Regions from separate parts of the Kitasatospora sp. NPDC056783 genome, predicted to be linked through region 2. Evidence: riboswitches for the same ligand, from Rfam matches in the RefSeq annotation. Region 2 holds a riboswitch; each other region holds the start of a gene.
The links. Region 2 has a riboswitch for cyclic di-AMP ahead of ACFRMQ_RS24010 (hypothetical protein). Riboswitches for the same ligand answer to the same signal wherever they lie in the genome.
Positions count from the first base shown of each region.

Region 1: it holds a riboswitch for cyclic di-AMP, as region 2 does, so the genes downstream of both, ACFRMQ_RS20875 (NlpC/P60 family protein) here and ACFRMQ_RS24010 (hypothetical protein) in region 2, are expected to answer to the same signal.
Region 3: it holds a riboswitch for cyclic di-AMP, as region 2 does, so the genes downstream of both, ACFRMQ_RS30815 (transglycosylase family protein) here and ACFRMQ_RS24010 (hypothetical protein) in region 2, are expected to answer to the same signal.
Region 4: it holds a riboswitch for cyclic di-AMP, as region 2 does, so the genes downstream of both, ACFRMQ_RS10830 (transglycosylase family protein) here and ACFRMQ_RS24010 (hypothetical protein) in region 2, are expected to answer to the same signal.

Region 1 covers NZ_JBHUAF010000141.1:10,759-18,043, forward strand. Annotated here, with positions in the region: gene ACFRMQ_RS20865 (NYN domain-containing protein) at 1-468, shown strand, start outside; gene ACFRMQ_RS20870 (NlpC/P60 family protein) at 670-1,707, shown strand; cyclic di-AMP (ydaO/yuaA leader) riboswitch at 2,045-2,198, shown strand; gene ACFRMQ_RS20875 (NlpC/P60 family protein) at 2,209-3,327, shown strand; gene ACFRMQ_RS20880 (NlpC/P60 family protein) at 3,559-4,605, shown strand; gene ACFRMQ_RS20885 (hypothetical protein) at 4,668-5,798, shown strand; gene ACFRMQ_RS20890 (glycosyltransferase 87 family protein) at 5,837-7,207, opposite strand.
Region 2 covers NZ_JBHUAF010000180.1:428-7,712, reverse strand. Annotated here, with positions in the region: gene ACFRMQ_RS24035 (8-oxoguanine deaminase) at 1-345, shown strand, start outside; gene ACFRMQ_RS24030 (gamma-glutamylcyclotransferase) at 379-765, opposite strand; gene aceB (malate synthase A) at 896-2,548, opposite strand; gene ACFRMQ_RS24020 (IclR family transcriptional regulator) at 2,751-3,548, shown strand; gene ACFRMQ_RS24015 (hypothetical protein) at 3,891-4,565, shown strand; gene ACFRMQ_RS24010 (hypothetical protein) at 4,708-5,286, opposite strand; cyclic di-AMP (ydaO/yuaA leader) riboswitch at 5,288-5,452, opposite strand; gene ACFRMQ_RS24005 (esterase/lipase family protein) at 5,752-7,107, opposite strand.
Region 3 covers NZ_JBHUAF010000301.1:3,136-10,420, reverse strand. Annotated here, with positions in the region: gene ACFRMQ_RS30830 (MazG family protein) at 167-1,204, shown strand; gene ACFRMQ_RS30825 (SDR family NAD(P)-dependent oxidoreductase) at 1,216-1,638, opposite strand; gene ACFRMQ_RS30820 (cytochrome P450) at 1,893-3,290, shown strand; cyclic di-AMP (ydaO/yuaA leader) riboswitch at 3,525-3,691, shown strand; gene ACFRMQ_RS30815 (transglycosylase family protein) at 3,697-4,593, shown strand; gene eno (phosphopyruvate hydratase) at 4,925-6,211, shown strand; gene ACFRMQ_RS30805 (septum formation initiator family protein) at 6,400-6,891, shown strand; partial or broken gene ACFRMQ_RS30800 (DUF501 domain-containing protein) at 6,863-7,285, shown strand, end outside.
Region 4 covers NZ_JBHUAF010000050.1:15,334-22,618, reverse strand. Annotated here, with positions in the region: gene ACFRMQ_RS10860 (MFS transporter) at 1-300, shown strand, start outside; gene ACFRMQ_RS10855 (TetR/AcrR family transcriptional regulator) at 534-1,139, shown strand; gene ACFRMQ_RS10850 (helix-turn-helix domain-containing protein) at 1,220-2,086, opposite strand; gene ACFRMQ_RS10845 (ATP-binding protein) at 2,503-3,060, shown strand; gene ACFRMQ_RS10840 (DUF397 domain-containing protein) at 3,428-3,691, opposite strand; gene ACFRMQ_RS10835 (sirohydrochlorin chelatase) at 4,245-5,198, shown strand; cyclic di-AMP (ydaO/yuaA leader) riboswitch at 5,754-5,914, shown strand; gene ACFRMQ_RS10830 (transglycosylase family protein) at 5,901-7,223, shown strand.

The sequences.
Region 1 (7,285 bases), on a different contig from region 2:
GTGCCGGGGGCGGCCTCGCCGCACGACGTGGCCCGGCGCGGGCTGGCCGAGGACGATCCGGCGCTGCTGGACCAGTTGCTGGCGATCCCCCAGGTGCACCTGGTGGTGGACGGCTACAACGTGACCAAGACCGGCTACCCGGCGCTGCCGCTGGAGCAGCAGCGGATCCGGCTGCTGGGCGGGCTGGCGATGCTGGCCCAGCGCACCCAGGCGGAGGTCACCTGTGTGTTCGACGGGCAGGACCTGGACGTCCCGGTGATCATGGCGCCGCCGCGCGGGGTCCGGGTGCGGTTCAGCCGGACCGGGGAGACGGCCGACGAGCTGATCCGCCGTCTGGTGCGGGCCGAGCCGCAGGGGCGTCCGGTGGTGGTGGTGTCCACCGACCGGGAGGTCGCGGAGGGCGTGCGGAAGGCGGGCGCGCGCCCGGTGGCGTCGGTGCTCCTGCTGAACCGGCTGGCCCGGCCCTGAGCCCGGATCAGGACGTCATGATGCCTGGTCGGACAGGGTTTCCGGGGCCGGTGCGGGTTCCGTGAAGTCAGTGCGGTGACCGGAGTTCACACGTTCGGGGGAGTAGCAGAACGGATAGAACTTCACTAGGGTCAGGTGTCAAACCTATTTTCCGGAATCTCATCCCATCAGGTGAGTCCGATGGAAGAAGGAGCCGGACACTTGGCCTCCCACCGCCGTCCCAGGCAGCCGAGCCGCGCACGGATCTCCGTGCTCACCGCTGCCGCCGCGACCGCGGTCGCCCTCTCCGCCCAGGTGGCCGCGCACGCCGCGCCGCAGCCGAACACCTCGGACGTCAAGGCACAGATCGACCAGCTCCAGCAGGAGCAGGAGCAGGCCGCGGAGAAGTACAACGGCGCCAAGGAGCGGTCCGACCAGCTGCGCAAGCAGGCCGACCAGCTGCAGGACCAGGTGGCCCGCGGCCAGGAGGAGATGACCCGGCTCCAGGGCGGCCTGGCCGAGGTGGCGGGCGAGCAGTACCGCACCGGCGGCATCGACGCGTCCGTCCAGCTGATGCTCTCCTCCGACCCCTCCGGCTACCTGGAGAAGGCCTCCACCATCCAGCAGGCCAGCAGCAGTCAGGCCGAGGCGCTCAAGAACCTGCTGGAGCAGCAGCGCCGGCTGGACCAGGAGAAGACCGAGGCGGCCGCGGTGCTCTCCTCGCTCGACACCACCACCAAGGACCTGAACCAGGCCAAGACGGACGTCAACGCCAAGCTGAAGGCCGCCCAGGACCTGCTGAACTCGCTCAGCGCCGCCGACCGCGTCGCGCTGAAGGCCCAGCAGGCGCAGGACGAGCGCGCCTCGCGCGGCAGCGACCGGGTGGACCTCGGCAGCCTGCCGGCGGCCAGCGGCTACGCGGCCACCGCGGTGGCCAAGGCGATGGGCAAGCAGGGCTCGCCGTACGTGTGGGGCGCCACCGGGTCGACCACCTTCGACTGCTCGGGCCTGATGGTCTGGGCGTACGGGCAGGCCGGCGTCTCGCTGCCGCGCACTTCGCAGGAGCAGGGCCACTACGGCACCCGGGTGCCCTCGCTGGACCAGGCCCAGCCGGGTGACCTGGTGGTGTACGGCCCCGACATGCACCACGTCGGGATGTACATCGGCAACGGCATGGTGGTCCACGCGCCGCACACCGGTGACGTGGTGAAGGTGATGAAGGCCGACGCGATGCAGATCAACACCATCCGCCGGGTCTGACGGCCCGACATGCCCGGGGGGCCTTCGCGGTCCCTGTGATCAGCGCCACCTCCACTCGGGGTGGCGTTCGGGTTTCCCGCCCCTCTCGTGACCACATGCTGAGAACTGATCAGCCTTGTGTGCGCCAGTGGTCACCATCGGTCATTTTCACAAAAGAACTTGGGTAATCTTCTGTCTTTTTTCTGACAAGGATTTGAACGGATCACGGTTCAGTTACTAGGGTCGTGATCCGAACCACCGCACTGTCGATCGCCCAGCCAGGGTGGCGGCGGTGGTTTCCGCCGAGTTCGCGAGGCAGCGGGGCAGGTCGAAGCGACTGCCCGACAGGGGAGCCCAGTAATCGGGGGCGCTGCGGAGCGGAGCCGGGGAACCACGTTCCTCCGGGGTGAATCGGCGCCAGGTCGGCCGCGGGAGCGGCCGTGAGGCGTCGTAGGGCATGCTTCCGGCCCGAACCCGTCAGCTCACCCGGTAGGCGGACGTAGGAAGAAGGAGTCCGCCTTCGTGGCGTCCCATCGTCGTCCCAAGCCCGCCGGCCGCACCCGGGTCTCGATCATGACCGGTCTCGCCGCCGCGGCCGTCGCCCTCTCCGCGCAGTCCGGCGCCCACGCCGACCCGCAGCCGACCAAGGAACAGGTCAAGGAGCAGGTCGACCAGTACAACGAGCAGGCCGAGGTCGCGACCGAGAAGTACAACGCCTCGCTGGAGAAGCAGCAGGAGCTGGAGAAGCAGGTCTCCGGCCTCCAGGACCAGGTGGCCCGTCAGCAGGCCCAGGTGACCGAGCTCCAGGGCGGGCTCGCGGAGATCGCGGGCGAGCAGTACCGCAACGGCGGCATCTCGCCGACCGTCCAGCTGATGTTCTCCTCCAGCCCGGACACCTTCCTGAACCAGGCCGGCGCGCTGAACCAGGCCGGGGACAGCCAGAAGAACCAGCTGAAGCAACTCCAGGAGCAGCAGCGCAAGCTGGACCAGGACCGCACCGAGGCCCAGGGCAAGCTCGCCGAGCTGGACTCGACCACCCAGCAGCTGAAGTCCTCCAAGGAGGAGGTCCAGAGCAAGCTGAAGGCTGCCCAGGACCTGTTCAACACGCTCTCCGCGCAGGAGCGCCAGGCGATCCAGCAGGCCGACCAGAAGGCCGCCGCGGAGGCCAAGGCCAAGGCCGACGCCGCCCAGGCCCAGCAGGGCGGTGCCGACCGCGCCTCGCGCGACAACGGCCGCAGCGACCTCTCGGCGCCCACGACCACCGCTCCGGTGAAGGTGGCCGCCGGCAGCTCGCGCGGTGCCGCCGCCCTCTCGTACGCGGCCTCCAAGATCGGCAGCCCGTACGTCTGGGGCGCCACCGGCCCGAGCTCCTTCGACTGCTCCGGTCTGATGGTCTGGGCGTACAACCAGGCGGGCGTGTCGCTGCCGCGCACCTCGCAGGCGCAGGCCGGGGCCGGCACCCGGATCGGCACCGACCTCTCCCAGGCCCAGCCCGGCGACCTGCTGATCTTCTACAGCGACGCCCACCACGTCGGCATCTACGCCGGCAACGGCCAGGTGCTGCACGCCCCCAGGACGGGTACGTCGGTGCGCTACGAGGCGGTCTCCAACATGCCGCTGACCTCCATCGTGCGGGTCTGATCCCCGCTCGGGCGCTTCCGGGCCCGGTCTTCCCGTCAGGGGAGGCCGGGCCTGCGGCTTTTCCGGGGCGCTCGATCTGATGTCCGATAAGTGGTCGAATATTCGGGTTGGCAGGGGTTTGGACTCGCTTGCCCGGACTCGCTAACGTCTGCCACCGGACTTCCGCTCGACGGCCGCCCGCACTGGTGCGGCGGCGGGGGCCCGCGCCGCAGGATTGGAGCCGCTGCCGCCATGCCCGTGCACCGTCGTTCCCCACTGCTCGCCCGGGCGCTGGTGCTGACCGCGGCCGCCGCCACCGCGCTGGGCGTGGCCGCCGGGGGCAGTGCCCAGGCCGCCCCCGGCACCCCGGACCCGACCGACCGCCAGGACGTCAAGACACAGGTGGAGCAGCTGTACGACGAGGCCGAGCAGGCGTCCGAGAAGTACAACGCCGCGCAGGAGGCGCAGCGGCGGCTCCAGGGCGAGACCACCATCCTCCAGGGGGAGATCGCCCTCGCCCAGGACCAGCTCAACCAGCTGCGCGGCGACCTGGCGACGGTCGCCGGGGCCGAGTACCGCGGCGGCGGGATGACCCAGACCGCCCAGCTGATCCTCTCGCCCGACCCGGAGGGCTACCTGGCCCGGGCCCGCACCATGGGCCAGGCCGCCACACGCCAGCAGGAGACCCTGCGCGAGCTGCTCGCCCGTCAGCGCAGGCTCGACCAGCGCCGCGCCGAGGCGGCCGACAAGCTCGTCGAGCTGGACGAGACCCGCCGCTCGCTCGCCGACGGCAAACAGCAGATCCAGCAGCGGCTGGCCGCGGCGCAGAAGCTGCTCAACGGCCTGGGCTCCGGCGAACGGGCCCGGCTGGCGGCCCAGGACGCCCGGGACGCCGAGCAGCGCGCCACCCGCGGCACCGACCGGCTGGACCTCGGCTCCGCGCCGCCCGCCTCCGAACGCGGGGCCGCCGCGCTGGCCGCCGCGGTGCGGATGATCGGCTCGCCGTACGTCTACGGGGCCACCGGGCCGAACGCGTTCGACTGCTCCGGTCTGATGTACTACAGCTGGCGGCAGGCCGGAGTGACCCTGCCGCGCACCTCGCAGGCCCAGGCGTACGCCGGGCAGCGGATCAGCCTGTCCGAAGCGCGACCGGGAGACCTGGTGATCTTCTACCGGGACATGCACCACGTCGGCATGTACGCCGGCGGCGGTGTGATCGTGCACGCCCCCCGCCCGGGTGCCAAGGTCCGCTACGAGAGCGTCACCGCGATGCCGGTCTCCGGGGTGGTCCGGCTCTGAACGCCCCGCCGTCCGGCTCCTCCCGGATACCCGGCCCCCGCCGCCCGCTGTCCCGGCGCGGCGTGCTGCTGCTCGCGGCCGGCGGGCTGGCCCAGCTGTCGCTGCCGCCGGCCGCCCCGACGGCGGCCACCGCGGCGCGGTCGGCGGACCGGCGCGCCGAGGTGGCCGGGGCGCTGACGCGGCGGGCCGGCTCGGCGCCGCCCTGGGCCGGGCTGCCGGTGGCCGGGGCGGAGTACCGCAACCTGGTGCTCGCCGGGTCCGGCGGGCCGGAGCGGGTGACCGCCGCCGCCGACCTGGCGGTGCGCATCGCCGGGTACGACGCGTACCCGGTGGTGTACCCGCGCCGGATCGAGCTGGCCCGGACCGGGGACGGCTGGCGGGTCGAGCGCGAGGAGAGCGCGAGCGGGCCGCCCGCGCCGTGGGACTTCGGGCCGCTCCGTTCGGTGCCGGGCGCGCACTGCCTGGTGGTCGGGCCCGCCGCCGGCCCCGACCCGGCCGAGCTGGTCGCGGTGGGGGACCGGGCGGTGCCCGCCGTCACCGAGGTCTGGGGCCGCGCCTGGCCGGAGCGGCTGCTGCTGGAGCGGCCGGCCACCGAGGAACAGTTCGCCCGGCTGCTGGAGGGCGACCCGGCGGACTGGGCGGGCATGGCGGCGGTCACCGTGGCCGCCCCCGGCGCGCCCCGGCACACCCCGGCGGACCGGGTGCTGGTCAACCCGGAGGCGTACGGGCGGCTCAGCGACTTCGGCCGCCAGGTGGTCGTCACCCACGAGGCCACCCACGTCGCGACCAGGGCCGACACCCGCGCCTGGACCCCGATGTGGCTCTCCGAGGGCGCCGCCGACTGGACCGCCTACCGGGACTCCGGCCGTGCCGCGCGGCAGATCGCCCCCGAGCTGGCCCGGGACGTCGCCGCCGGGAAGCTGCCCGCCGCGCTGCCCGCCGACCGGGACTTCGCCGCCGGCGCGGCCGGCATCGCCCAGGCCTACGAGCAGTCCTGGCTGGCCTGCGACCTGATCGCCCGCGACCACGGGCCGCAGCGGCTGGTCGCCTTCTACCGGGCCGTCGGCGCGGCCGACGGGCAGGGCGAGGACCGGGAGGACCGGACCGACCGGCTGATGCGCCGTGAGCTGGGCGTCGGCCTGGAGGAGTTCACCCGGCTCTGGCTGGAGCGGGTGGCGGCGCTCAAGGACTGACCGGGCACGGGGCCGGGGTGCGACCGCCGGCCGCCGGATCAGCGGCGCTGCTCGGCCGGGGCGCCCGGGTGGTCGATGCCGTCCAGCAGGTCCTGCTCGTAGGCGATCCCCGGGCGCACCGGGTAGCCGGCGGCCGGCAGCGCGGCGGGCTCGCGGTCCAGCACCACGGTCGGCGGCAGCGGCGCCTCGCCGCGGGTGGAGCGCCAGAGCCGGATGCCGGAGAGCACGGCCGCGGCCAGCAGCAGCAGGTTGCGCAGGGCCAGGACGGTGACGCCCGCCGGTTCGCTGGCCAGGACCTGGCTGAACACGGTCGGGAACTCGGCCTGGGTCAGCGGGCAGGCCAGCAGGATCAGCACCGCCACCGGCCGCTGGCTGGTGCCGCGCACGGTCAGGCAGACCGCCGCGACGCCGACCAGCCAGACCAGGTACTGCGGGCTGATCACCCGGCTGGTGACCACGAAGATCAGCAGCGCGCACAGCGCCGCGTCGTACATGGTGGCCGCGTTGCGGCGCTTGGAGGTGAAGCGCCACAGCAGCAGCCAGCCGAAGCCCAGCACGGTGCCGGCCATCATCACCTTGCTGATCACGCCGACCCACGGCCCGAGCATCTCGGGGGAGCCGTAGTTCATGGTGACCCTGCCGTCCCAGGCCCCGGCGAGCCGGGCGAAGTGCAGCGGCAGCGCGCCGAGCGACTCGACCTCGATGCCGCGGTCCTTCTGGAAGGCCAGGAAGTCGAAGGCGCCGTTCATCCCGGCGGCCAGGAGGAAACCGATGGAGACGGCGGTGGCGCCGGCCAGCGTCCAGGAGCGGCGGGTGCGGCGGCCGGAGGGGGTGCCGATCAGGCCGAGCAGCGGCCAGACCTTGACGATGCCGCCCAGGCCCAGCAGCAGCCCGCCGATCGCCGGGCGGCGGATCAGCGCCAGCAGGCCGGCCACGGCGACCGCGGTGACGATGACGTCGAAGCGGTTGTAGATCATCGGGCCGAGCAGTGGGACGCCCACCACCCACATCCAGGCGCCGGTCAGCGCCCGGCCCCGGCGCAGGCCGGTGCGGACCAGTAGCGCGGCCGCGGCGGCGTCGGCGATCCCGCAGATCACCCAGAACGAGACCATGTACGACCACGGCAGCAGGCCCGGCAGCAGGATCACCAGGGCGGCGCCCGGCGGGTACTGCCAGGTCACGTCGTCGAACGGGAAGGTGCCGGTCTGGAGCACGCCGTACCAGGCGTGGTAGATCATCCAGACGTCGGCGGTGACGTCACCGCCGGGCCCCTTCAGCGCGCCGGTCGTCAGCAGCACCAGCAGGGCCCGGGTGGCCACCCAGGTGGCGCCGAGTGCGGCCAGCGCCCCGAGCGGGCGGCCGAGGCGGCCGCGCGGAGAACCGGGCTCGGTGGCCGGGGCCAATTCCACTGCGCTCCTCGTTCGTCTCGTACGTCCCACCGGAGGCGTCGTACCGACGGACGCCCGGGCCGCGTCCTGGACGACGGC
Region 2 (7,285 bases):
CTGATCAACCGGCTGCACGGTTCGCCCGCCGCGCTGACCGGGCGGCAGGCGCTGCGGCTGGGCACCATGGGCGGTGCCAGGGTGCTCGGCAGGCAGGACGAGATCGGCTCGATCGAGGCCGGCAAGCTCGCCGACCTGGCACTGTGGAAGATCGACGGGGTCATGCACTCCTCCATCGCCGACCCGGTCGCCGCGCTCACCCTCGGCGCGCTGCCGCCGCTCGCGGTGCTGTTCGTCAACGGCAACGCGGTGGTCGAGCAGGGGCGGCTGACCACGGTCGACGAGGACCGGATCGCGCGCGACTGCTCCCGGGCCGCCCGGGAGCTGGCGGGCCGTCGGGCCTGACCGGGTGACGGCCCGCCGGCCGCCACCCCTCCCTCAGGCCGTACGCCCCAGCGTGGCCAGGTAGGCCCGCCAGCCGCCGTGGTGGGTGATCTCGCGGTGGACGCCGCGTTCGACCTCGCCGCGGGCCAGCAGCATCGACAGGCAGGCCGAGCCGTCCTCCAGCTCGATCACTCCCAGCTCCAGCTCGCGCGGTTCACCGGGGAGGATGACGTCCCGCAGGTGCTCCAGGCCGATCTCGTACAGCTCCCCCTCGATCGAGGTGTCGACGGCGGGGTCGCGCAGCAGCCCGGGGCACACGTCGTCGATGGAGAAGAAGCGGTGGCCCGGTGCGGTGCGCGCCGGCCCGATCAGCGCGTCGGCGACCTTGGCGTGGAAGGGACCGCCGACCATCGCCTGGCCGTTGAAGAAGATGCGTGCCATGGTTCGACTCCTGTGCCGTGGAACGGGGAAGGACGTTCCGTGCGGCGGCGGGAGGCCCGGTGGACTCGCCGCCGCACGGAACACGGGGGTGGGCCCGCCGGAGCAGCTCGGCCCGGCGGGTGGCGTGGGCTCAGCCCAGCAGCGGAAGCGCCGGCAGGGTCAGGAAGTCCGCGAACTCCTCGGCCAGGGCGACCTGTTCGAAGAGCTGCGCGGCCTCGCGCCAACGGCCGGCGCCGTAGGCGTCCTCGCCCAGTTCGGTGAGGAGTTCGGCCAGCTCCGCGGCGACCAGAGTGCGGACCAGCCCGGCGGTGGCCTTCTCGCCGGTGTCGGACAGCACGACCCCGTTGTGGATCCACTGCCAGATCTGCGAGCGCGAGATCTCGGCGGTGGCGGCGTCCTCCATCATGTTGAAGATGCCGACCGCGCCGATCCCGCGCAGCCAGGCCTCGATGTAGCGGATCCCGACCTGGACGGCGTTGCGCAGCCCCGCGCGGGTGCAGCTGCCGCCGGCGCCGGCGATGTCGAGCAGCTGGGCGGCGGTCACCGGCTCGGACGGGCCGGGGTCGTCCTTCTGGTTCGGCCGCTCGCCGAGCACCGCGTCGAAGGAGGCCCGGGCGACCGGCACCAGGTCGGGGTGGGCGACCCAGGAGCCGTCGAAGCCGTTCCCGGCCTCGCGGTCCTTGTCGGCCTTGACCTTCTCCAGCGCGGCCGCGTTGACCTCGGGGTCGCGGCGGCTCGGGATGAACGCGGCCATCCCGCCGATCGCGTGGGCACCGCGCCGGTGGCAGGTCCGCACCAGCAGCCGGGTGTAGGCGGCCATGAACGGCGAGGCCATGGTGACGCCGTTGCGGTCCGGCAGGATGTAGTGCGCGCCGCCGTCGCGGAAGTTCTTGACGATCGAGAACAGGTAGTCCCAGCGCCCGGCGTTGAGGCCGGCCGCGTGGTCGCGCAGTTCGTGGAGGATCTCGTCCATCTCGAACGCGGCGGTGATGGTCTCGATCAGCACGGTCGCCCGGACGGTTCCGTACGGGATGCCGAGTTCGGCCTGGGCGTGGGTGAACACGTCGTTCCACAGCCGGGCTTCGAGGTGGCTCTCGGTCTTCGGCAGGTAGAAGTACGGGCCGGAGTTGGGGTCCTCGGCACCCTTGGCCAGCAGCCGGGCGGCGTTGTGGAAGAAGTAGAGGCCGAAGTCGACGAACGCGCCGGCCACCGGCGTGCCGTCGACCAGCAGGTGGTTCTCGTCCAGGTGCCAGCCGCGCGGGCGGACCACGACGGTGGCGAGTTCGGCGGCGGGCTTGAGGGCGTAGGCCTTGCCGGCCGCGCTGGTGAAGTCGATCCGGCCCTCGAAGGCGTCGATCAGGTTGACCTGGCCGCTGATCACGTTCTCCCAGGTCGGGGAGGTGGCGTCCTCGAAGTCGGCGAGCCAGACCTTCGCGCCGGAGTTGAGTGCGTTGATGACCATCTTGCGGTCGGTCGGGCCGGTGATCTCCACCCGGCGGTCCCGGAGGGCGCGGGGCGCTTCGGCGACCTTCCAGTCCCCGGCCCGGACCTCGGCGGTCTCGGGGAGGAAGTCCAGCGTGCCGGTGGCGGCGATCTCGGCCCGGCGGGCCTTGCGCCTGGCCAGGAGGTCCTGCCGGCGTTCCTCGAAGGCTCGATGGAGCCCGGCGACGAAGGCGAGCGCCTCCGGAGTGAGCACCTCCTCCGCCCGGTGGACGCGAGGACCGGCGACAGTGACGGCCGGAGCGGCGAGGGAGGCGCCGACGGGCCCCTGATCTGCAGCCATGGGCAGGACACTCCTAAGACGGTTGAACCTGACGAAGGGAGCTCCAGTGGGAACTTCCTCGGGGGAACTTCCACGATCCGCACCCGCCTACCGGCGAGTTCGATTCTGTAAGGTGGAGACTAGTTTCCGCGATACAGAATTTCAACGGTTTGTTGAGAGATCGCCGGGACTCTACTCCTCACCGACAGCGAAGGGAACGCCGGTGGCCGCGACCTCCGACTCAGCACCGACGACAGGCACCGACCGCGCGAGCGGCGGCGTGCAGTCCGTCGAGCGCGCCTTCCAACTCCTGGAGGCGCTGGCCGACTCCGGCGGCGTGGCCACGCTCAGCGAGCTCTCCACCAGCTCCGGCCTCCCGATGCCGACCATCCACAGACTGGTTCGTACCCTCGTCCAGCAGGGCTATGTCCGCCAGGACACCGCGCGCCGCTACACCCTCGGCCCCCGGCTGATCCGCCTCGGCGAGACGGCCGGCCGACTGCTCGGCAGCTGGGCCCGCCCGTACCTGGCCGAACTGATGGAGGCCACCGGCGAGACCGCCAACCTGGCGGTGCTGGAGGGCGGCGAGGTGGTGTACGTCGGCCAGGTGCAGTCGCGCCGCTCGATGCGGATGTTCACCGAGGTCGGCCGACGGGTGCAGCCGCACTGCACCGGCGTCGGCAAGGCGCTGCTCGCCCAGTTGCCCGAGGACGAGGCTCGCGCCGTGCTCGGCCCCAACCCGCTGCCCGCGCACACCGAGTACACCGTCACCGACCCGCAGGAGCTGATGCGCCAGCTCGCCGAGGCACGCGAGCGCGGCTACGTGGTCGACGACCAGGAGCAGGAGATCGGCGTCCGCTGCATCGCGCTCGCCGTCCCGGGCGCGCCGACGCCGACCGCGCTCTCCGTCTCCGGCCCGGAGGCCCGCATCCGCGCCCTGGAGGAACAGGCCGGGGCCGCCTCGCTGGTACCGGTGATGCACCAGATCGCGGCTCGGCTGGGGCAGGTCCTCGCCCCCTGACACCACGTCAACCCCCGTTGCCGGCCGACGTGGCCGTGTCGGCGCGCCGCGTCACCCGTTCGGGCGGACGACGGGCGGGTTGGCACCCGGCTCCGGTGACGGCTCCGCCACCCTGGTGCCGACGCGGCCCGCGACGGCGCGGGCGGCCGGGACGCGAGGGCAGGGTGAGCGGGGATGGAGCAGCAGGACCGGGACGTGCGGGGCGGTGCGGCAGGCGGTACCGACGTGCGGGGCGGTGACGGTCGGGGCAGCGGCGGACGAAACACCGGCGGACGGGACGGCGGCACGCGGCGCGCCGCCGGAAGAGGCGGGGGCTTCGGCGGCGCCGGGTTGATCGCGGCCGTGGCAGCGGGGTGCGCGGTGACGGTGCTGGCCACCGACCCGTCCTGGGCGCTGCACCGCCCCGAGCCCCGGCCCGCGGTGGAGGTCGTCGTGCCGGGCGCGCAGGCGGCGTCCACCCTGCCCGCGCCCACGACGTCCGAGGCCACCACGCTGCCCGCCCCGGTAACTCCCGGGGTCTCCGAGGCCACCACGCTGCCCGCGCCGGCGGCACCCGGGGTCTCCGAGGCCACCACGCTGCCCGCACCGGCGGCCGACCGCCCGTCCCGCGCCGACCTCGAGGTGGTCCGGCTCGACCCGGACGCGGCCGCCCCCGGTGGCACCACCACCGTCCGCGCGTTCGTCGGCAACCGCGGCCCGGGCACCACGGCCTCCCCGTTCACCGTCGTGGTCACCCTGCCCAAGGGGGTCACGCCCGAGGGCCCCTACTTCCCGTCCGACTGCCGGGTGCTCGGCCGCAACCGCGACCACGGCCGCGTCGTGCGGTGCTCGTTCGAGCCCGGGCTGCGGGAGGGGCGCAGCGCGACCGCCCTCATCCCGGTGCGGCTCGACCCGGAACTGCCGGCGGGCACGCTGAGCGGCGGCTCGGTCGAGGTGCACGGCGCGGACGACCCGGACGAGAGCAACAACAGGCAGCCGTTCGACATCACGGTCGTCGCGACGGCCGCCGGCTCCTGAACCGTACGGTCCCGCCGGTGGGCGCTCGCCGCCGAACGCCCACCGGTGGGCGTACCGCCCCGCGCCCACCGAGGGGTCGGGGTTCACGGGCCAGAGGGTCCCGGAGAGTCCCAGAGGGTCAGGAGGTCAGGGGGTCAGGAGGTCAGGAGGTCAGCCCTGCCGGCCCGGGGTGGCCGGCAGGGGCCGGGGTCCGCGTCGGCGTCCCGCCGGCGGAGACCACCAGCTGCCGCGCGGCCAGGTCGTGCCAGATGCCGTCGAGGTCCTGCCAGAAGCCGAACTGGGTGTACGTCCCGGCCGGCAGGGCGCGCGCGGCGCTGGTGAAGTCGAACCCCTCCGGGCAGATCCGCACGTCGGACGCGTGGCCGGGGAAGTCAAGGTTGTTCCCGCCGGCGTCGCGCACGCCCACACCGACGGTCTTCGCGGTGACGCAGTCCGAGGAGTGCAGCACGAGCGAGGCGGCCGTGGCCTTGCCCGCGACCATGCCGACGGGGGCGAGCCGGTCCTGGGTGACGGTCGGCGCGGCGGCGGCACCTGCGCCGGCGGTCGCCTGGGCACCCGTGGTGGACGGCACTCCGAGCAGGCCGGCGCCGCTGATGGCGAACGCCCCGACGGCGGCGAGGACCGCGTTGCGGAGGCGGTGGGACGGGCGGGCGTGGCGCGGTGCGCGACGACGGCCGCGCACGAACGCGGGCCGGAGCGTGGAGCTGTCGGGCTTGGGCATGGGGTCACCTCGGCGACGCCTGCGAGGTGAGCTGTCGGGTTCGGGCTGAGGTTGCCCGGCCGCCCGGGAGCGGCTTCACCCCTAGCCTCGGCCCGCACGCGGGGGCGTACGAGCCGGGCGCTGACCTTGGTTCCCCCGCTCCCGTCCACTGTGGTGCTCGGTGACCCGCCGACGGGTGGACGGGACTCGGCGTCCCGGCGACGGGGTCCGCGAGGGCGGACGACCGTTGCAGGCTAGGCGGGTCGTCCGTGGACGGACAACTCGGCCGGGCCGGTTGTCGCACAGGTCACAGTGGTGCCGATCAACGACACCGAGTGGCGGTCGAGTTGATCGACTTCCGGGAGACGGATGGCGGAGGAGCGGGGGAAGACGGCCGGCCGAATCGGCTGAGTCGATCGGGTTCGTCCTGGTCCTGTCTGGTCTGGCCTGGCCTGGCCTGGCCTGCTCTGGTCTGCTCCAGCCTGGTCAGCCGAGCCAGGCGTCGACCTGGCTCTCCGCCTCCGGCGCCCAGGCGAGCTTCATGTGGTTGAGGCCGCCGAGCAGCCGGGTGCCGCCGACCGTCGCGATGCCGGTGGTGTCCAGCGCGCTCGCGGTGAACACCAGGCCGTCGCTCGGCCCGCGGTTCTCGTTGAGCACGCCCGGAATGTCGGCGGACCCGCCCGCCAGCAGGTAGGTGCGCACCGAGGCCGGGATGCCGGCCTGCCGGAGCGGCGCGATCAGCGAGCCCGCGTCGATCGCCGCCTGGATGCCCTGGCCGGAGGTGTAGAAGCCCTGGCCGCCGTAGTATGTGGTCCACCAGTCCTGGGCGGTGGAGTCCACCCCGTAGGTACCGTCCCAGCGGGCGAGCAGTTGGCGTTGGCCCGGGTAGCAGTCGTAGCCGCCGCTCGGCAGGACCCCGAGGCAGGGCTGCGCGGTGTACGTGCCGTAGCAGGTCATGGAGAGGTGCGGGGACGGCACGTTGGCGGTGCCGCCGCAGGCCGGCCAGGAGACCAGGTCGAAGTCCCAGCCGTGCGCGTACACGTAGTCCAGCCCGCCGTTCGGCCCGCCGAGGGTGATCAGACGACGCACGTCACCCGCGTAGGACCTCCCCCAGGAGGGCTTCACCGAGGACACGTACGCCCTGGCGGCGACCTCGCCCTTGCTCCACGCCACCACGTCGACCTGGGGGACGCCGAGCCGGTCCCGGATCAGCGCGACGGCGTCGCCGACGGCCTGGGCCTGGAGCAGGTTGTCGCCGTGCTTGTGGGCGAAGCCGATCGCGAAGACCCGGTGGCCGGTGCCGGACAGGTACTGGGCGAGGCCGGTGGACGGGCAGCTCGCGGCGCCGCAGACACTGCTCTCCCCCGGGTTCGCCCAGGCCCGGTCGGCGTTGTCGTTGGCTCCGTGGACCAACAGGACGGGGGTGGCCTTGCTGCCGGTGTCCCAGCCGACGGCGGAGTAGAGCAGGAAACGGGCGGAGGAGGGCCGGCCGGTACCGAAGTACGTCCGGCGGGCGCCGTCCTGGTCGCCGCGGCCGTCGGACGGGAACTGCTCGGCGCGGAAGCCGGGGGTGGCGTCGAGGTAGCGCTCGACCTTGGCCCAGCCGTTGCCGGGGGCGGGGAAGGTGGCTTCCAGAGTGAGGGGGGCGGCGGTGGCGCCACTCACGGTGGTGGCGGTGGTGGCGGTGTTCGCGGTGTTCGCGGTGTTCGCGGTGTTCGCGGCGCTCGCGGCCTGGGCGGCGGTGGGGGCGCCGAGGAAGGCGGCGGCCAGCATCAGGAGCGCGGCGGCGAGGGCGGTGGGGGCGCGCCTCGTCGAGGCGGGGTGCGTGGGGGTGCGTCTCATGGCCGGACGCTAGGGCCGCCGGCCGGCCGTGCCCATGTGCCGGTCGCACATCCCGACGGCCGGGCGGTGGCGAACCGTACCGTGGCGAGTGCCTGACCGAGTGCGCCCGGTCGGATAAATTGGAAGTCTGACATCATCCGCAGTGCACAAGAGCGGTGGGCCCGACCGGAGGCTCGCC
Region 3 (7,285 bases), on a different contig from region 2:
CACTCGCCTCCGCCGCCCCGGTCGGGTCGTCGCCGTCCCGGCGCGGGAAGCCGGTGGGTCGACCTCCCGCGCTGAGGCGGTGCCGCCGAAGCGGCGGAGTGGGGTGAGGTGGGGCGCCGCCCCGGTACCGCCGGGGCCGGCGGGGGCTCCGGGGTAGGTTCGGGGTGTGACGACGAATGCTGTGCCGACGGACGCTCCGGGCGCGAAGTTGATCCTGCTGACCACCACCCACCGGGTGGCTCCGGGCCTGCTGGCGTGGCCGGCGTGGGAGGCGTTGCGGTCGGCGGGGCGGGTGCTGGTGGGGGACGAGGGGCATCCGCAGGTGGCGGCGGTGCGGCAGGCCGGGGTGGTGGTGGAGGCGGTGCCGGCCGGGTCGGCGCCGGCGTTGGCGCGGCTGCTGACCGGGCAGCCCGTCGGGGGCGGGCCGACGGTGTGGCTGGGCAGCCCGGACGGGGACCCGGGGCTGACGGACGCGCTGGCACGGATCGCGGTGGAGCACGCCGGTGAGGTGCCGGAGATCGAGGTGCTGCCCGGTTCGTACGACCTGCCGGGCGCGCGGCTGCTGGACCTGGTGACGGTGATGGACCGGCTGCGCTCCCCGGGTGGCTGCCCCTGGGACGCCGAGCAGACGCACGAGAGCCTGGTGAAGTACCTGGTCGAGGAGGCGTACGAGCTGGTCGAGGCGATCGAGGAGGGGGACCGGGCGACGCTGCGCGAGGAACTGGGCGACGTCCTGCTCCAGGTGTTCTTCCACTCGCGGATCGCCGAGGAGCACCCGACCGAGCCGTTCACCGTCGACGACGTGGCGGGGGACATCGTCGAGAAGCTGATGTACCGGCACCCGCACGTGTTCGGGGATGTCGAGGTCGAGGGTGCCACCGAGGTGGAGGCCAACTGGGAGCAGTTGAAGGCGGCCGAGAAGGCGGACCGTGAGTCGGTGCTGGACGGCGTGCCGGCCGGGCTTCCCTCGCTGGCGTACGCGGCGAAGCTGGTGTCCCGGGTGCGCCGGGCGGACTTCACCGGGGTGCCGGACGAGGCGTACGAGCTGCCCGCCGAGCTGACGGCGGACTCGGCGGGCCGGCTGCTGCTCGCGGTGGTGCAGCGGGCGGCCGCCGCCGGGGTGGATGTGGACGCCGCGCTGCGGTCGGCCGCGCGCGGTTACCGGGACGCGGTGCGCGCGGCCGAGGGCCTCGAAGCGGAGTGACGGGGGCGGGTTCAGGCCGCCGTGGCGGCGCTCTCCGGGTGCCGCTGCGGGGGGACGAGCTCACCGATGGCCTCGCCGACGAGGACGACGAGTTCGGCGAGGCGCTCCAGGTCGAGGTGGGCGGGCAGGTCGGTCAGCGGGATGACCCGCTCGCCCGCCGGGCCGGCCACCGCGAACAGGTCGATCGGGCCGAGGTGCTTCTCGGCGGTGTCCACGAGGGCGGCGACGTCGCTGGGGCGGCGGATGTCTCCGCAGACGCCGACGACGGGGCAGCCCGGCCGGTCGAGTTCGGCGGCGAGGTCCTCGGCGATGCCGACGTGCTGGTCGGCGATGAGCATTCCGGCGGCGCCGGTCGCGGCGAACCGGCGGGCGAGGCCCGCGCCCGACCCGCCGTCGAGGACCGCGATGACGACGACTGATCCGCTGACCCGCATGGCCTGCTCCTCCCTGTGGGCGACACCGCACCGGCGCCCACGCGTACTGCGGAGGATCGTAGGCAGGTCCTGACCCTCCGCGACAGGGATTACCCCTCAGGTGACCAGGCTCACGCCCGCTCTCCGGCCAAGAGCTGTCCAAGAGTCGTCCACGGGGCGTCCACGGAGAGTTGGCACGCCGGACGCGAACCGGCGGCGGGGGAGCGGCGGCCCGCCGGAACGGGGGCGCGCGTGGCACCGGATACGGTCGGTCCATGCCAGCTCAGCCCGACCCCGCCCGGCCCGCCACCACGCCGTCGACGACGCCGTCCGACACGCCGTCCGACACGCCGTCCGGCACCCGGTCGACCACCCCGTCCGGCGTCCCCGCTCCGCAGCTGTTCACCTGGGAGTTCGCCGCCGATCCGTACCCCGCCTACGCCTGGCTGCGTGAGCACGCCCCGGTGCACCGCACCACGCTGCCGAGCGGTGTCGAGGCCTGGCTGGTGACGCGGTACGCGGACGCCCGGCAGGCACTGGCGGACAGCCGGCTGTCGAAGAACCCGGCGCACCACAGCGAGCAGGCGCACCGCACCGGCCGGGTGGGCATCCCGGGGGAGCGGCAGGCGGACCTGATGACCCACCTGCTGAACATCGACCCGCCGGACCACACCCGGCTGCGCCGGCTGGTGTCGAAGGCGTTCACCCCGCGCCGGGTGGCCGAGTTCGAGCCGAGGGTGCAGCAGCTCACCGACCGGCTGATCGACGGCTTCGCCCAGCGCGGTTCGGCGGATCTGATCCACGAGTTCGCCTTCCCGCTCCCCATCTACGCGATCTGCGACATGCTGGGCGTGCCGGCCGAGGACCAGGACGACTTCCGCGACTGGGCCGGAATGATGCTGCGGCACACGAAGCCGGGCCAGGGCGGCAGCCAACGCGGCGGCGTGGGGCGGGCGGTGAAGCGGATGCGGGCGTACCTGCTGGAGCTGATCCACCGCAAGCGCGCGGACCTCGGCGACGACCTGATCTCCGGTCTGATCCGGGCCAGTGACCACGGCGAGCACCTGACCGAGAACGAGGCCGCGGCGATGGCCTTCATCCTCTTGTTCGCGGGCTTCGAGACCACCGTCAACCTGATCGGCAACGGCACCTACGCGCTGCTGCGCAACCCGGAGCAGCGCCGGCTGCTGCAGGAGTCGGTGGCGCGCGGGGAGAGCGGACTGCTGGAGACCGGGATCGAGGAACTCCTGCGCTACGACGGACCGGTGGAGCTGGCGACCTGGCGGTTCGCGACCCGTCCGCTGACCATCGGCGGAGTGGACATCCCGGTCGGCGATCCGGTGCTGGTGGTGCTGGCCGCGGCGGACCGCGACCCGGCCCGGTTCTCGGACGAGAACACCCTCGACCTGGCGCGGACGGACAACCCGCACCTGGGCTTCGGGCACGGCATCCACTACTGCATCGGCGCTCCGCTGGCCCGGTTGGAAGGGCGTGCCGCGCTGGCCACGCTGCTTTCCCGGCTGCCCGATCTGCGGCTCGCGGAAAGCCCGGAGAATCTGCGCTGGCGGGGCGGTCTGATCATGCGTGGGCTGCGCGAACTGCCGGTGGAATTCAGTCCGGAGAGCCGCTCGCCGCACGTCCCTCCGCATCCGCTTCAGCAGGGCCCTTCGTGACCCGGACGAGCCGGGATGACGCTGACGGGACATCGTCGGTCAACTCCCAAGCGGGGTATGAACGCTGACCAATCCGGACATAACGCCGAAGCCGGTAGGCGGCTGGGCACGCGCCGTAATGCTGGTGTGATATCGGCGATATGAGCTTGTGATTGGTCTGAAGATCTGTCTACTCTCCTGGGGTTCGCAGCTGCGGACCCCGAGCGCGGAACGCCGAATCCTGCCCGCCACGCCACGGGAAACCGACCAGAACCCTGGGCAGGGGCGGGGGAACCAGGTTTGTTGCCGTCCCCACGGCTTGGGGTGAAGCCGCCCGAGCGGAATCGTTTCCGCTTACGGCGGCCGGGCCACCTCCCGGTCCGAACCCGACAGCTCACCTCGCAGGCGTGCGGAGAGGGACCTCTTCATGCTGTTCGTTGGAACTGGCCGTCACCGTCGTCGCACCCAGGCCGAGAAGGCCATCGCCGTCGCCGGTGTGGCCGGCGTCGGACTCGCGATGCCGCTCCTCACCGCCACCGGCGCCTCCGCCGCCCCGGTCTCCACCTGGGACGCCGTCGCCCAGTGCGAGAGCGGTGGCAACTGGAGCATCAACACCGGCAACGGCTTCTACGGTGGCCTCCAGTTCACCTCCAGCACCTGGAAGGCCTACGGCGGCACCGCGTACGCCGCGCAGGCCAACCAGGCCAGCAAGGGCCAGCAGATCGCGGTCGCCGAGAAGGTCCTCGCCTCGCAGGGTCCGGGCGCCTGGCCGGTCTGCTCCAAGAAGGCGGGTCTGACCAAGGGCGGCTCCCCGGCCTCCGTCGACACCTCTTCGAGCGGCAAGACCCAGACCGCCCCCAAGCCGCAGGCCCCGAAGCCCGCCAAGCCGGCCGAGAAGCCGGCTCAGCAGCAGGCCCCGAAGCCGGCTCAGAAGCCCGCCGCCAAGCCGGTCCAGCAGGCCGCCCCGCAGCAGCAGGCCCAGCAGACCCCGGGCTTCTCCGGCAAGGCCGGCTGGGACGCCGACGCCAAGGTGTACTGGTACCAGAACAACGGCGCCTGGTACTGGACCAGCCACCAGGGCGTCTACCAGCAGTACGCCGGCCAGGCCGCCGCCCAGCCGCAGTACGCCCCGCAGGCGGCCGTGCAGTCGGCCCCGCAGGCCACCGGCCACGACTACACCGTCCGTGCCGGCGACACCCTGTCGACCATCGCCGCCGCCCAGGGCGTGTCCGGCGGCTGGCACGCGCTGTACGACCAGAACCACGCCACCGTCGGCGGCGACCCGAACCTGATCATGCCCGGCCAGGTGCTGCACCTCGGCTGAGCCGGTGTCGGGCCCTCGCGCCCGAGCCGATGCCGGGCCGCCGTGCCCGATCCGGCGTCGAACCGCCACGCCCGACGAAGCGTGTTCCGACCCGTGGACGAAGGGGACCGGTCCTACCGGTCCCCTTCGTCCGCATTCGCCCGCCCCAGGGGGACAAGCTGGGACAAGCAGGTGAACTACCGGTGGGTAGCGGGGCCACACGCTGAGACGGAACCGAGGCCGAGGTGGTCCCGGGAGCCCGGGCGGTTAGGCTCTGGTCGTAACGACTCCGCAATCGTCCCGCTGACTGCACCCCGTCAGACCGGACCCTGCTTCCGCAAGGAGATGCCTCGTGCCGTCCATCGATGTCGTCGTAGCCCGTGAAATCCTCGACTCGCGCGGCAACCCCACGGTCGAGGTCGAGGTCGGCCTCGACGACGGCAGCACGGGTCGTGCCGCTGTCCCGTCGGGTGCCTCCACCGGCGCCTTCGAGGCCCTGGAGCTGCGCGACGGCGACAAGAACCGCTACTTCGGCAAGGGCGTCGAGAAGGCCGTCCTGGCCGTCATCGAGCAGATCGGCCCGGAGCTGGTCGGCTACGACGCCACCGAGCAGCGGCTGATCGACCAGGCCATGCTGGACCTGGACGCCACCCCGGACAAGTCCTCGCTCGGCGCCAACGCCATCCTGGGCGTCTCGCTGGCCGTCGCGCACGCCGCCTCCGAGGCCAGCGACCTGCCGCTGTTCCGCTACCTGGGCGGCCCGAACGCCCACGTCCTGCCGGTTCCGATGATGAACATCCTCAACGGCGGCTCGCACGCGGACTCCAACGTCGACATCCAGGAGTTCATGATCGCTCCGATCGGCGCGGAGTCCTTCTCCGAGGCCGTCCGCTGGGGCGTCGAGGTCTACCACACCCTCAAGGGCGTGCTGAAGGAGCGCGGGCTGTCCACCGGCCTGGGCGACGAGGGCGGCTTCGCGCCGAACCTGGACAGCAACCGCGAGGCCCTGGACCTGATCGTCGAGGCCATCCAGAAGGCCGGCTACGTGCCCGGCCGTGACGTCGCGCTGGCCCTGGACGTCGCCTCCTCCGAGTTCTACGAGGACGGCGCCTACCAGTTCGAGGGCAAGGCGCTCACCTCCACCGAGCTCATCGAGTACTACGCCGAGCTGGTCGCCGCCTACCCGCTGGTCTCCATCGAGGACCCGCTGGACGAGTCGGACTGGGACGGCTGGAAGGCCATGACCGTCAAGCTGGGCGACAAGGTCCAGCTGGTCGGCGACGACCTGTTCGTCACCAACCCGGCCCGCCTGGCCCGTGGCATCGAGACCGGCACCGCCAACGCGCTGCTGGTGAAGGTGAACCAGATCGGCTCGCTGACCGAGACCCTGGACGCCGTCGAGCTGGCCCAGCGCAACGGCTACCGCTGCATGATGTCGCACCGCTCCGGCGAGACCGAGGACGTCACCATCGCCGACCTGGCCGTCGCCACCAACTGCGGCCAGATCAAGACCGGCGCCCCGGCCCGCTCCGAGCGCGTCGCCAAGTACAACCAGCTGCTGCGCATCGAGGAGATCCTCGACGACGCCGCCGAGTACGCCGGCCGCGGCGCCTTCCCGCGCTTCCGCTCCGCGGAATAACGAGCACAGTCGCTCCGCGGAACAACGAGCACGGTCGCTCCGCGGAACAACAAGCGAGTCGCTCCGCGGAGCGACAGGCACGTACGAGGGCCACGCGCTCCCGGTAGCGCACGCCTGACCGGTGCCCCGCCGTTCACCCCGTAGGGTGGACGGCGGGGCACCGTCGCGACCAGGAGGGGATACGGGAGATGGCTGGCTGGAGGATCCCGGGCTTGGCGGCCCGGCCCCGGTTCACGAGCCGGGCGACCGTCCTCGTCCTGGTGCTCTGCTCGCTGGTGGCGATCCTCGCCTACCCGACGCGGCAGTTCATCTCCCAGCGCGCCGAGATCTCCGCCCAGCGGGCGAAGGCCGACCACGCGCGCCAGCAGGTCGAGCAGCTGCGCCGGGAGAAGGCCCGCTGGCAGGACCCGGAGTACGTCAAGGCGCAGGCCCGCGCCCGGCTGCACTACGCGGTGCCGGGGGAGACCCCGTACATCGCGGTGGACCAGGGCGGCCAGGCCGCCCGATCCTCCGCGCCCGCCACCCCCGCCGCGTCCGGCGGTTCGGCGAAGGCCGCCAAGCCCTGGTACACCAGCATCTGGGACTCGGTGGACGCCGCCGACACCGCCGTGGCGGCCCCCGCCAACCCCCTTCCGCTCCCACCGTCCTCCGTTGGAGACACCTCCCCCCATGACCACTGAGAACCACCCCACCGTCTCCGACGCCGACGTCGCGGCCATCGCCGCCCAGCTCGGCCGGGTGCCGCGCGGCCTGCGCGGTGTGGCGCACCGCTGCCCCTGCGGCAACCCGGACGTCGTGGAGACGGCCCCCCGGCTCCCGGACGGCACGCCGTTCCCCACGCTCTACTACCTGACCTGCCCCAAGGCCGCCTCGCTGATCGGCACCCTGGAGGCGGAGGGCGTGATGAAGGAGCAGACCGCCCGGCTCGCCGAGGACCCGGAGCTGGCCGCGGCGTACCAGAAGGCGCACGAGGACTACATCGCCCGGCGCGACGCGATCGAGGTGCTGGAGGGCTTCCCGAGCGCCGGCGGCATGCCGGACCGGGTGAAGTGCCTGCACGTGCTGGTCGGCCAT
Region 4 (7,285 bases), on a different contig from region 2:
GCCTCGGGCCTGGTGAACACCGCGATCCAGGTCGGCACCGCGGTGGTGCTGGCCGGGGCGACCGCGATGATCACGGCCGGCAGCGCGGGCGGCGACAGCCCGCAGGCCCAGCTGGACGGCTACCGCCCGGCCCTGCTGCTCGTCACGGCGGTCGCCCTGGTCGGCCTGGTGGTCGCGGCGGCGGGTGCCGTGGTGGAGCGGCGCCGGCATGCGACTCCCGTGCGAACGGCGAACTATGATGGCCCGTCGGATGAGTCGACCGCGGCCGCGGCCCGGGCCGAAGTCCTGGTCAAGCACTGACGACGGTCCCCGCCGCCCACGCGCGCGGCCTGCGAGCCGCCGGGCCATGGTGCCGGCTCCACCAAACCCCCGTGTTGGTGGAGCCGGCCGTCTTCGTGGCGGCCGCCCGGGCAGCGCCCGTCGGGGCACGGTTCCCCGGTGCGGCTGTCGACTCCGCAAGTATATTGGCTCGAAGCCAACGAACGTTCGGAGCAGACACGATGGCACCTCGCGGGGATTCGGTCAATGAGGAGATGCGGCAACGCTCCCGCCGACGCATCATGCGGGCCACCGTCGATCTGGTCGACCAGTACGGTTACGCGGGCACCACGCTAACGGACATCGCCGAGCGGGCCGGGCTCGCCCGGGGGCTGCTCTCGTACTACTTCGACGGCAAACGACTGCTGATGCAGTCCGCGACGCATCGGATGATGCACCAGTCACTGTCCGTCGCGCTGGCGGAACTGGCGCCCGACTCCTCCCCCGAAGCCCGGCTGGCCCGCGCGATCGACACCGTCCTCGCACTGGCGATGGACCACCCCCGGGTGATGCGCTCGCACCTGGCGCTGATCCTCGACCCGGACACCGGCGCCTTCGTCCAGGACCCGGAGCAGCAGCAGCTCGGCGCCATCCTCCAGGAGCTGCTGCGCGACTGGGGCGCACCCGATCCGGTCGCCGAGCACGCGGTGCTGCGCAGCGCGCTGATGGGCGGCTGCATCGGGGTGCTGCTGCCGGGTGCCGAGATCCCGCTGGCGCCGATCCGGGCCGACCTCTTCCGCCGCTACGACCTGGACTGGGAGCTGGGCCTCCCCCCGCAGTCGGGCCCGCCGGAACGCGAGAGGCCGCCGGCCCGCGGCTGACGGCGGGCGGGCGGCGCGGCGGCCGACTGCCGAGGGGCCTCGCGAGGGAGGGGATCCCACAGGCCCCGGACGGCGGCGACTCAGCGTTCCTTCAGGATCGAGGCGAGCAGATCGATGGTGCGTTCCGGCGTGAGGCTGTCCACGCAGAGCCGCTCCATGACCTGGATGTAGGCGTCCACGTCGTCCCGCTTGTCCAGGTAGAGCGCGCTGGTGAGCTGCTCCAGGTAGACCACGTCCGCGAGGTCCTGCTCCGGGAAGCGCAGGATCGTGAACGCCCCGGACTCGCCCGCGTGCGCGCCGAATCGGAACGGCATGACCTGGATCACCACGTTGGCCTGCTCCGCGATGTCGATCAGGTACTGCACCTGACCGCGCATCACCTTGGGCCCGCCGACCGGCCGACGCAGCGCGGCCTCATCGATGACCGCCCACAGGCGCGGGCTGGCGCCCTCGGTGAGCAGCTTCTGGCGGCGCAGCCGGAGGCTGACCCGCCGCTCCACCTCGTCCTCGTTGATGACCGGCCGACTCTGGCCGAAAACCGCCCGTGCGTACTCCTCGGACTGGAGCAGTCCGGGGATGAACTGCACCTCGTAGGTGCGGATCAGTTGGGCGGCCTCCTCCAGGCCGACGTAGGTCTGGAACCAGCCCGGCAGCACGTCGTTGAAGCTGTGCCACCAGCCGGACTTGTTGGCCTCGCGGACCAGGCCGAGCAGGGCTTCCCGCTCCAGGCCGTCGTCCACGCCGTACAGGCTGAGCAGGTCGGCGACGTCGCGTTCCTTGAAGCTGACGCGGCCGAGTTCCATGCGGCTGATCTTGGACTCGGAGGCCCGGATCGCGTACCCGGCGTCCTCGCGGGTGATGCCGCGCGCCTCACGCAGGCGCCGCAACTGCGAGCCGAGGAGGATCCGGCGGACCATCGAGCCGCCGCCCGGCTGAACTGTGGTCATGCGGTCGAAACCTCCACCTAGGGCAAACAGCGCACAGTCTGCCATCAGTTGAGCGCTCACGGTGCCGATACTGACGGATGTTCCTATCAGTTCTCCACTCCATGCACCAGGATGCACGTGCATCCGGCGCTTGCATATGCCAATAGTGCGACTGCACGTGAATCGACTCTTGCATCTGCAGTGAGCGCACACCACCATGGTGCACGTGCACCTGCACATCCCTGGCAATCCCGCGGGCTCCGCGTCGACCCCACGCGCGACTCCGTGCACCGACCCGACGACGTCCCCGCGTCATCGGGCGTTCGAGTGCGCGCGCGCCTGGTCGAGGGGCGGCCGAGCGGCCGAGCGAGTCGGAGGTGACCGGCATGACCCCGGCGGGTCCAGCCGTGTCCGCCCCCTTATGGGAGGAGCTCTTCATGAGCACCGGTACGGCTTTGGCGGTTGACCCCCATGTGGTCACCTGTACGCTCGCTCCTCGCTTCGAAGCCGTCAGAACCGCGCGCGACTTCGCTCGGACCACGCTCCAGCGCTGGGGCCTGACGGAACTGTTCGACGATGTCGCGCTGGTGGCCTCGGAACTCGTGACCAACGCGCTCCGGCATGCGATCGGCGCACGGCCCGACCCGTCGGGCGGCGCCCAGGGCGAGTACGACTTTCCCATACAGCCGACCCCGGAGGGCCGGCTGCCGATCCGAATAAGCCTGGTGCACCGCGCGCCCCAGGTGGTCTGCGCGGTGAGCGATCCGAGCAGCCTCGGGCCGATCGCCCGGGAGGCGGACTTCGTCGCCGAGTCGGGCCGCGGACTGCACCTGGTGGAGTCGTTCAGCCGCTCCTGGGGCTGGCACCCACTGGGCAGCGGCAAGGTGGTCTGGGCGATGTTCGAGGCGGAGACGGTCGGCGGCTCCCCGCTGGACGGCCGCTCACCGCTCGACGGCCCGGTCGACGCCGGCGGACGGCATCGACGCTCGGCCTAGGACGCGCACAGCACCCGGGTCGGGTCTCGCCACCGGGCCGGACCGCATGGCCGGGTCGGGCTGTGCGTCCGGATCAGGAGCCGCGATCAGGAGCGGCCCCGCGTCCGGGTCAGGCTCCGCGGCGGGCGGCGCGCGGCCGGTCGAGGAAGTCCCCGGGAGGACCACACCCCGGACCCTTCCGCCAGGCCCCGCCGAGGTCCCGCCGAGGCCCTTCCGACGCCGCGCACCCGCGGGCCGTCCGGCCCATCGGGGCGGCCGGGCACGATCGGAAGGACGAAGGACAGCGGGCGGGCCAAGGACAAAAGACAAAGGCCGTCGCGGTGTCGGCACCCACGACGGCCCCCCGATGACGGAGCACGGCGGTCGGTCAGACCGCCAAGTGGTCGAACTCCCCGTCCTTCGCCCCCAGCAGCAGGGCGGCGATCTCGGCCCGGGTGTAGATGAGCGCCGGGCCGTCCGGGAACCGCGAGTTGCGCATCGCCACATCGCCGCCCGGCAGGGCCGCGAACTCGACGCAGTTGCCCTGCGAGTTGCTGTGCAGGCTCTTCTGCCAGACCACCCCCCGGAGATCGGCGGCGGCCATCCCGTTGTAGGTGTCGTACGAGCCGTGCGTGTCCTGCGAGTCGTGCATAGAAATCTCCCGAAGAGCTCCGGAGTCGTCGTCCAGCGCGGCGCCCCCGGCACCGCCGAACGAACGGACCGGCCCCGTACCGGCCCGGCACAACGCCTCACTTGACGTGATGATAGCCGCAGTGCACGTGCATCAGCACGGGACAGTGCAGGTGCACGAGGCCTTTCATTCCCAGCCTCGAACTCTTCACGGACCCTTCCCCTGACGGTACGTAAACGGACATAGCCTATGGAATCGTCGGGCTCGCGATAACCGGCCGTGAGCACCTCCCCGCTGAATGTTGATCTTCGAGCGCCGGGAGTCGCACCCCCGTGACCCTCCGTCAAGCGCCTCCCGCGCTGTGAGACATCTCACGCGCCACTGATGCAACGCCAGCCGTCCCGGATGGCGTCAGGACCGTGACGGTCCACGCCGAGTTGGGAGAGGAATGTCCGGATTGTAGGCAAAGCGCCTGAACGGTGGCGCGGGCACACCGAGTCCGCACCACGACCGCGCGAAACCCGTACGGCAGCCGACTGCAAGCCGGACGGGGCGATGTCCTACGATCTCCGGCATGAGCACCGCAGCCATCCCGGGCGCGCCACTGCCCGTCCGCACTCCAGGCTCCCGTGCGCGGGGGCGCCACCGTCGTCCCGAGCGCCCCGAGATCCCGGCCGGCGCCCCGGCCCTGGTGCTCGCCGTACCCGCGACCGCCGGGCCCGAGTCCCGCTCGGTCGTCGAGGAGTTGCTCTCGATCGTCCGCACCGAGCAGAACGGCGTTCGGACCGCGGTCGGCTACCTCCCGGGCAACGGCTCCGAGGCCGCCGACGGCGAGGAGCGCACGGTGGCCGAGCTGCTGACGGTGGCCGCCGAGACCGGGCTGCCGATGCCGATCCTGGTGCCCCTGGTGCCGGGCCCGCACACCTTCCTGACCGAGCTTCACGCGCTCGCCGCCGAGTACGGCGCACCCGTCACCGACCCGCTGGGCCCGCACCCGCTGCTGGCCGAGGCCGTGCACGTCCGGCTGTCCGAGGCCGGGCTGGCCCGCGCCGACCGGGCCCGGCTGTTCGCCATCGCGACCGCCGCGGACGGCGTGGTGCTGACCACCGTCGGCGGCGAGGACGCGGCCGCCGCGGCCGGCATCACCGGCGTGCTGCTGGCCGCCCGACTGGCCGTGCCGGTCGTCGCCGCCGCGCTCGACGTGCCCGGCTCGGTCGCCGCGGCCGTCAACCACCTCAGGGACACCGGCTCGCAGCGCCCGGCGCTGGCCCCGCTGGTGATCGGTCCGGAGGCGGACTCCGAGTTGCTCGCCACCGCCGCCGAGGAGACCGGCTGTCCGTCGGCCGCACCGCTGGGCGCGTACCCGTCCGTCGGCCAGCTGATCGCCTCCACCTACCTGGCCGCGCTGCCCACGCCGTCCCCGGAGGAGCTGGCCCGGGCCGAGGCGGCGGCCGCCGCCGAGGCCGAGGGGGCCGTGGAGGGCGCTCGCGGCGCCCACGCGGCCGCCGAGGGGTACGCCGGACAGTAGGTCGACACCGCGCGCCGGTTCGCGCGCGCCGAGGGGCCTGGAGCGGTTCGCGCTCCGGGCCTTTCTCTTTGCCCCGCCCGCTCCACCCCGCTCACCTTGTCCCGCCCACCCCTGTCCCGCTCACCGACTCTCGTCGTCTGCCGCCACCGGGCGCCGGCCGCCACCGCTTCTCGCGCATTCCACCCGCTTCGGGAGTTGAGTGGCAATGAAGTGGAATGTCCGTTCTTGAGCTATTTGAAGGGAAATGAGTCGTGCCCACTCGGACGCGTGGGGCGCCATCGCACGGACGCGTTCCGGAGTGCGCCGCAGCTCACCCCGATGTGCCGTCATGTCATTGCTGAAGCGGAGCCAGTTGTCGAGTTCCTCAACGAAATTGCCAGAAAACGATCATTTACGATCTTGATCGAGCTGGCTTTTGGCAGTTCTCACTAAACCGTGACGCGTATCACAAGGTTTGCGGTTTGAACTTGAGTCTGATTAACGTGCTCTCCGTTCGTGACCACACGAACCCGGTTCATCCGCGACGCCGAGTCCTGCCGTCGGATGTCCTGGCAGCGCGAAAACGCACCACGGCAGGAGCGGGGGACCCACAGGTAAGTCGCCCCGGACCGATCCCCGGAACGGTCCAGGGCTAGGGGTGAAGCCGCGCTCACCGCGCGGCCGGGCAACTCCAGCCCGAATCCGACAGCTCACCTCGCAGGCGTGGGAGAGGACCGCGTCTTCATGCTGCCCACCAACGGCACCAGCCCGTCCAATCGCACCCGCCGCGTGATCGCCGCCCTCGGCGTCGCGGGCGTCGGACTCACCGTCCCGTGCCTCACCTCCGGCACCGCCTCCGCCGCCACCGTCGCCACCTGGGACAAGGTCGCCCAGTGCGAGAGCGGCGGCAACTGGAGCATCAACACCGGCAACGGCTTCTACGGCGGCCTCCAGTTCACCTCCAGCACCTGGTCCGCCTTCGGCGGCACCGCCTTCGCCGCGCGCGCCGACCTGGCCACCAAGGACCAGCAGATCGCCGTCGCCGAGAAGGTCCTCGCCTCGCAGGGGCCGGGCGCCTGGCCGGTCTGCTCCGTCAAGGCCGGCCTCACGAAGGGCGGAGCCGCCGCGGCGGTCGACACCTCGGCGGGCTCGACCGCCGGTTCGACCGCCGCCAAGCCCGCCCAGAGCCCGAAGCCCGCCGCTCCGGCCGCCAAGCCCGCCCCGCAGACCCCGGCCGCGCCCGCCGCGCCCGCCGCGCCCGCCGCGCCCGCCCAGGACGGCGCTCAGGCCGCCTCCGGCTCCGCCACGGGCAACTGGGTCCAGAAGCGTCAGCAGCAGGCCCAGGGCGGCGACTACACCGTCGTCGCGGGGGACTGGCTGTCCTCGATCGCCGACCAGCACAACGTGCGGGGCGGCTGGCAGCGGCTGTACGAGCTCAACCGCGGCACCCTGACCGAGGGCCCGGACACCATCTACCCCGGCCAGCACCTGTCCATCGACGGCAAGTCCGGCTCGGACGCCACCCGGTCCGACCGTTCGCAGCAGGCCGGCCAGTCCGCGAACGGTGGTGCCGTGAACGCCCAGCCGACCGCGCGGCCCCAGGGCCCCGCCACCAAGCCGGCCACCAAGCCCGCCCCGCAGACCCCGGCCCCGGCGAAGCCCCAGACCCAGGCTCCGGCCGCCACCGGCAGCATGGCCGCCGCGGTCTCCTTCGCCGAGTCGAAGGTCGGTCAGGCGTACGTGTACGGCGGCACCGGCAACGGTGGCTGGGACTGCTCCGGCCTGACCCAGGCCGCGCTGCGCGCCGCGGGCATCTCGGTACCGCGCGTCGCCGCCGACCAGGCCGCCGCCGGCACCCACGTCTCGCTGGACAGCCTCCAGCCGGGCGACCTGCTGTTCTGGTCCAACAACGGCAAGGACTCCGGCGTCTACCACGTCGCGATCTACGTCGGCAACGGCAAGTACGTCGAGGCCGCCAACCCGAGCTCGGGCGTGCGCGAGCAGAGCATCGCCAACTGGGCCCCGGACTTCGCCGGCCGGGTCTGAGGACGGCGATCGGCCGATGGACGCGCGGTGACGGCCGGCAAGGGGCACAGATGACGGATGAC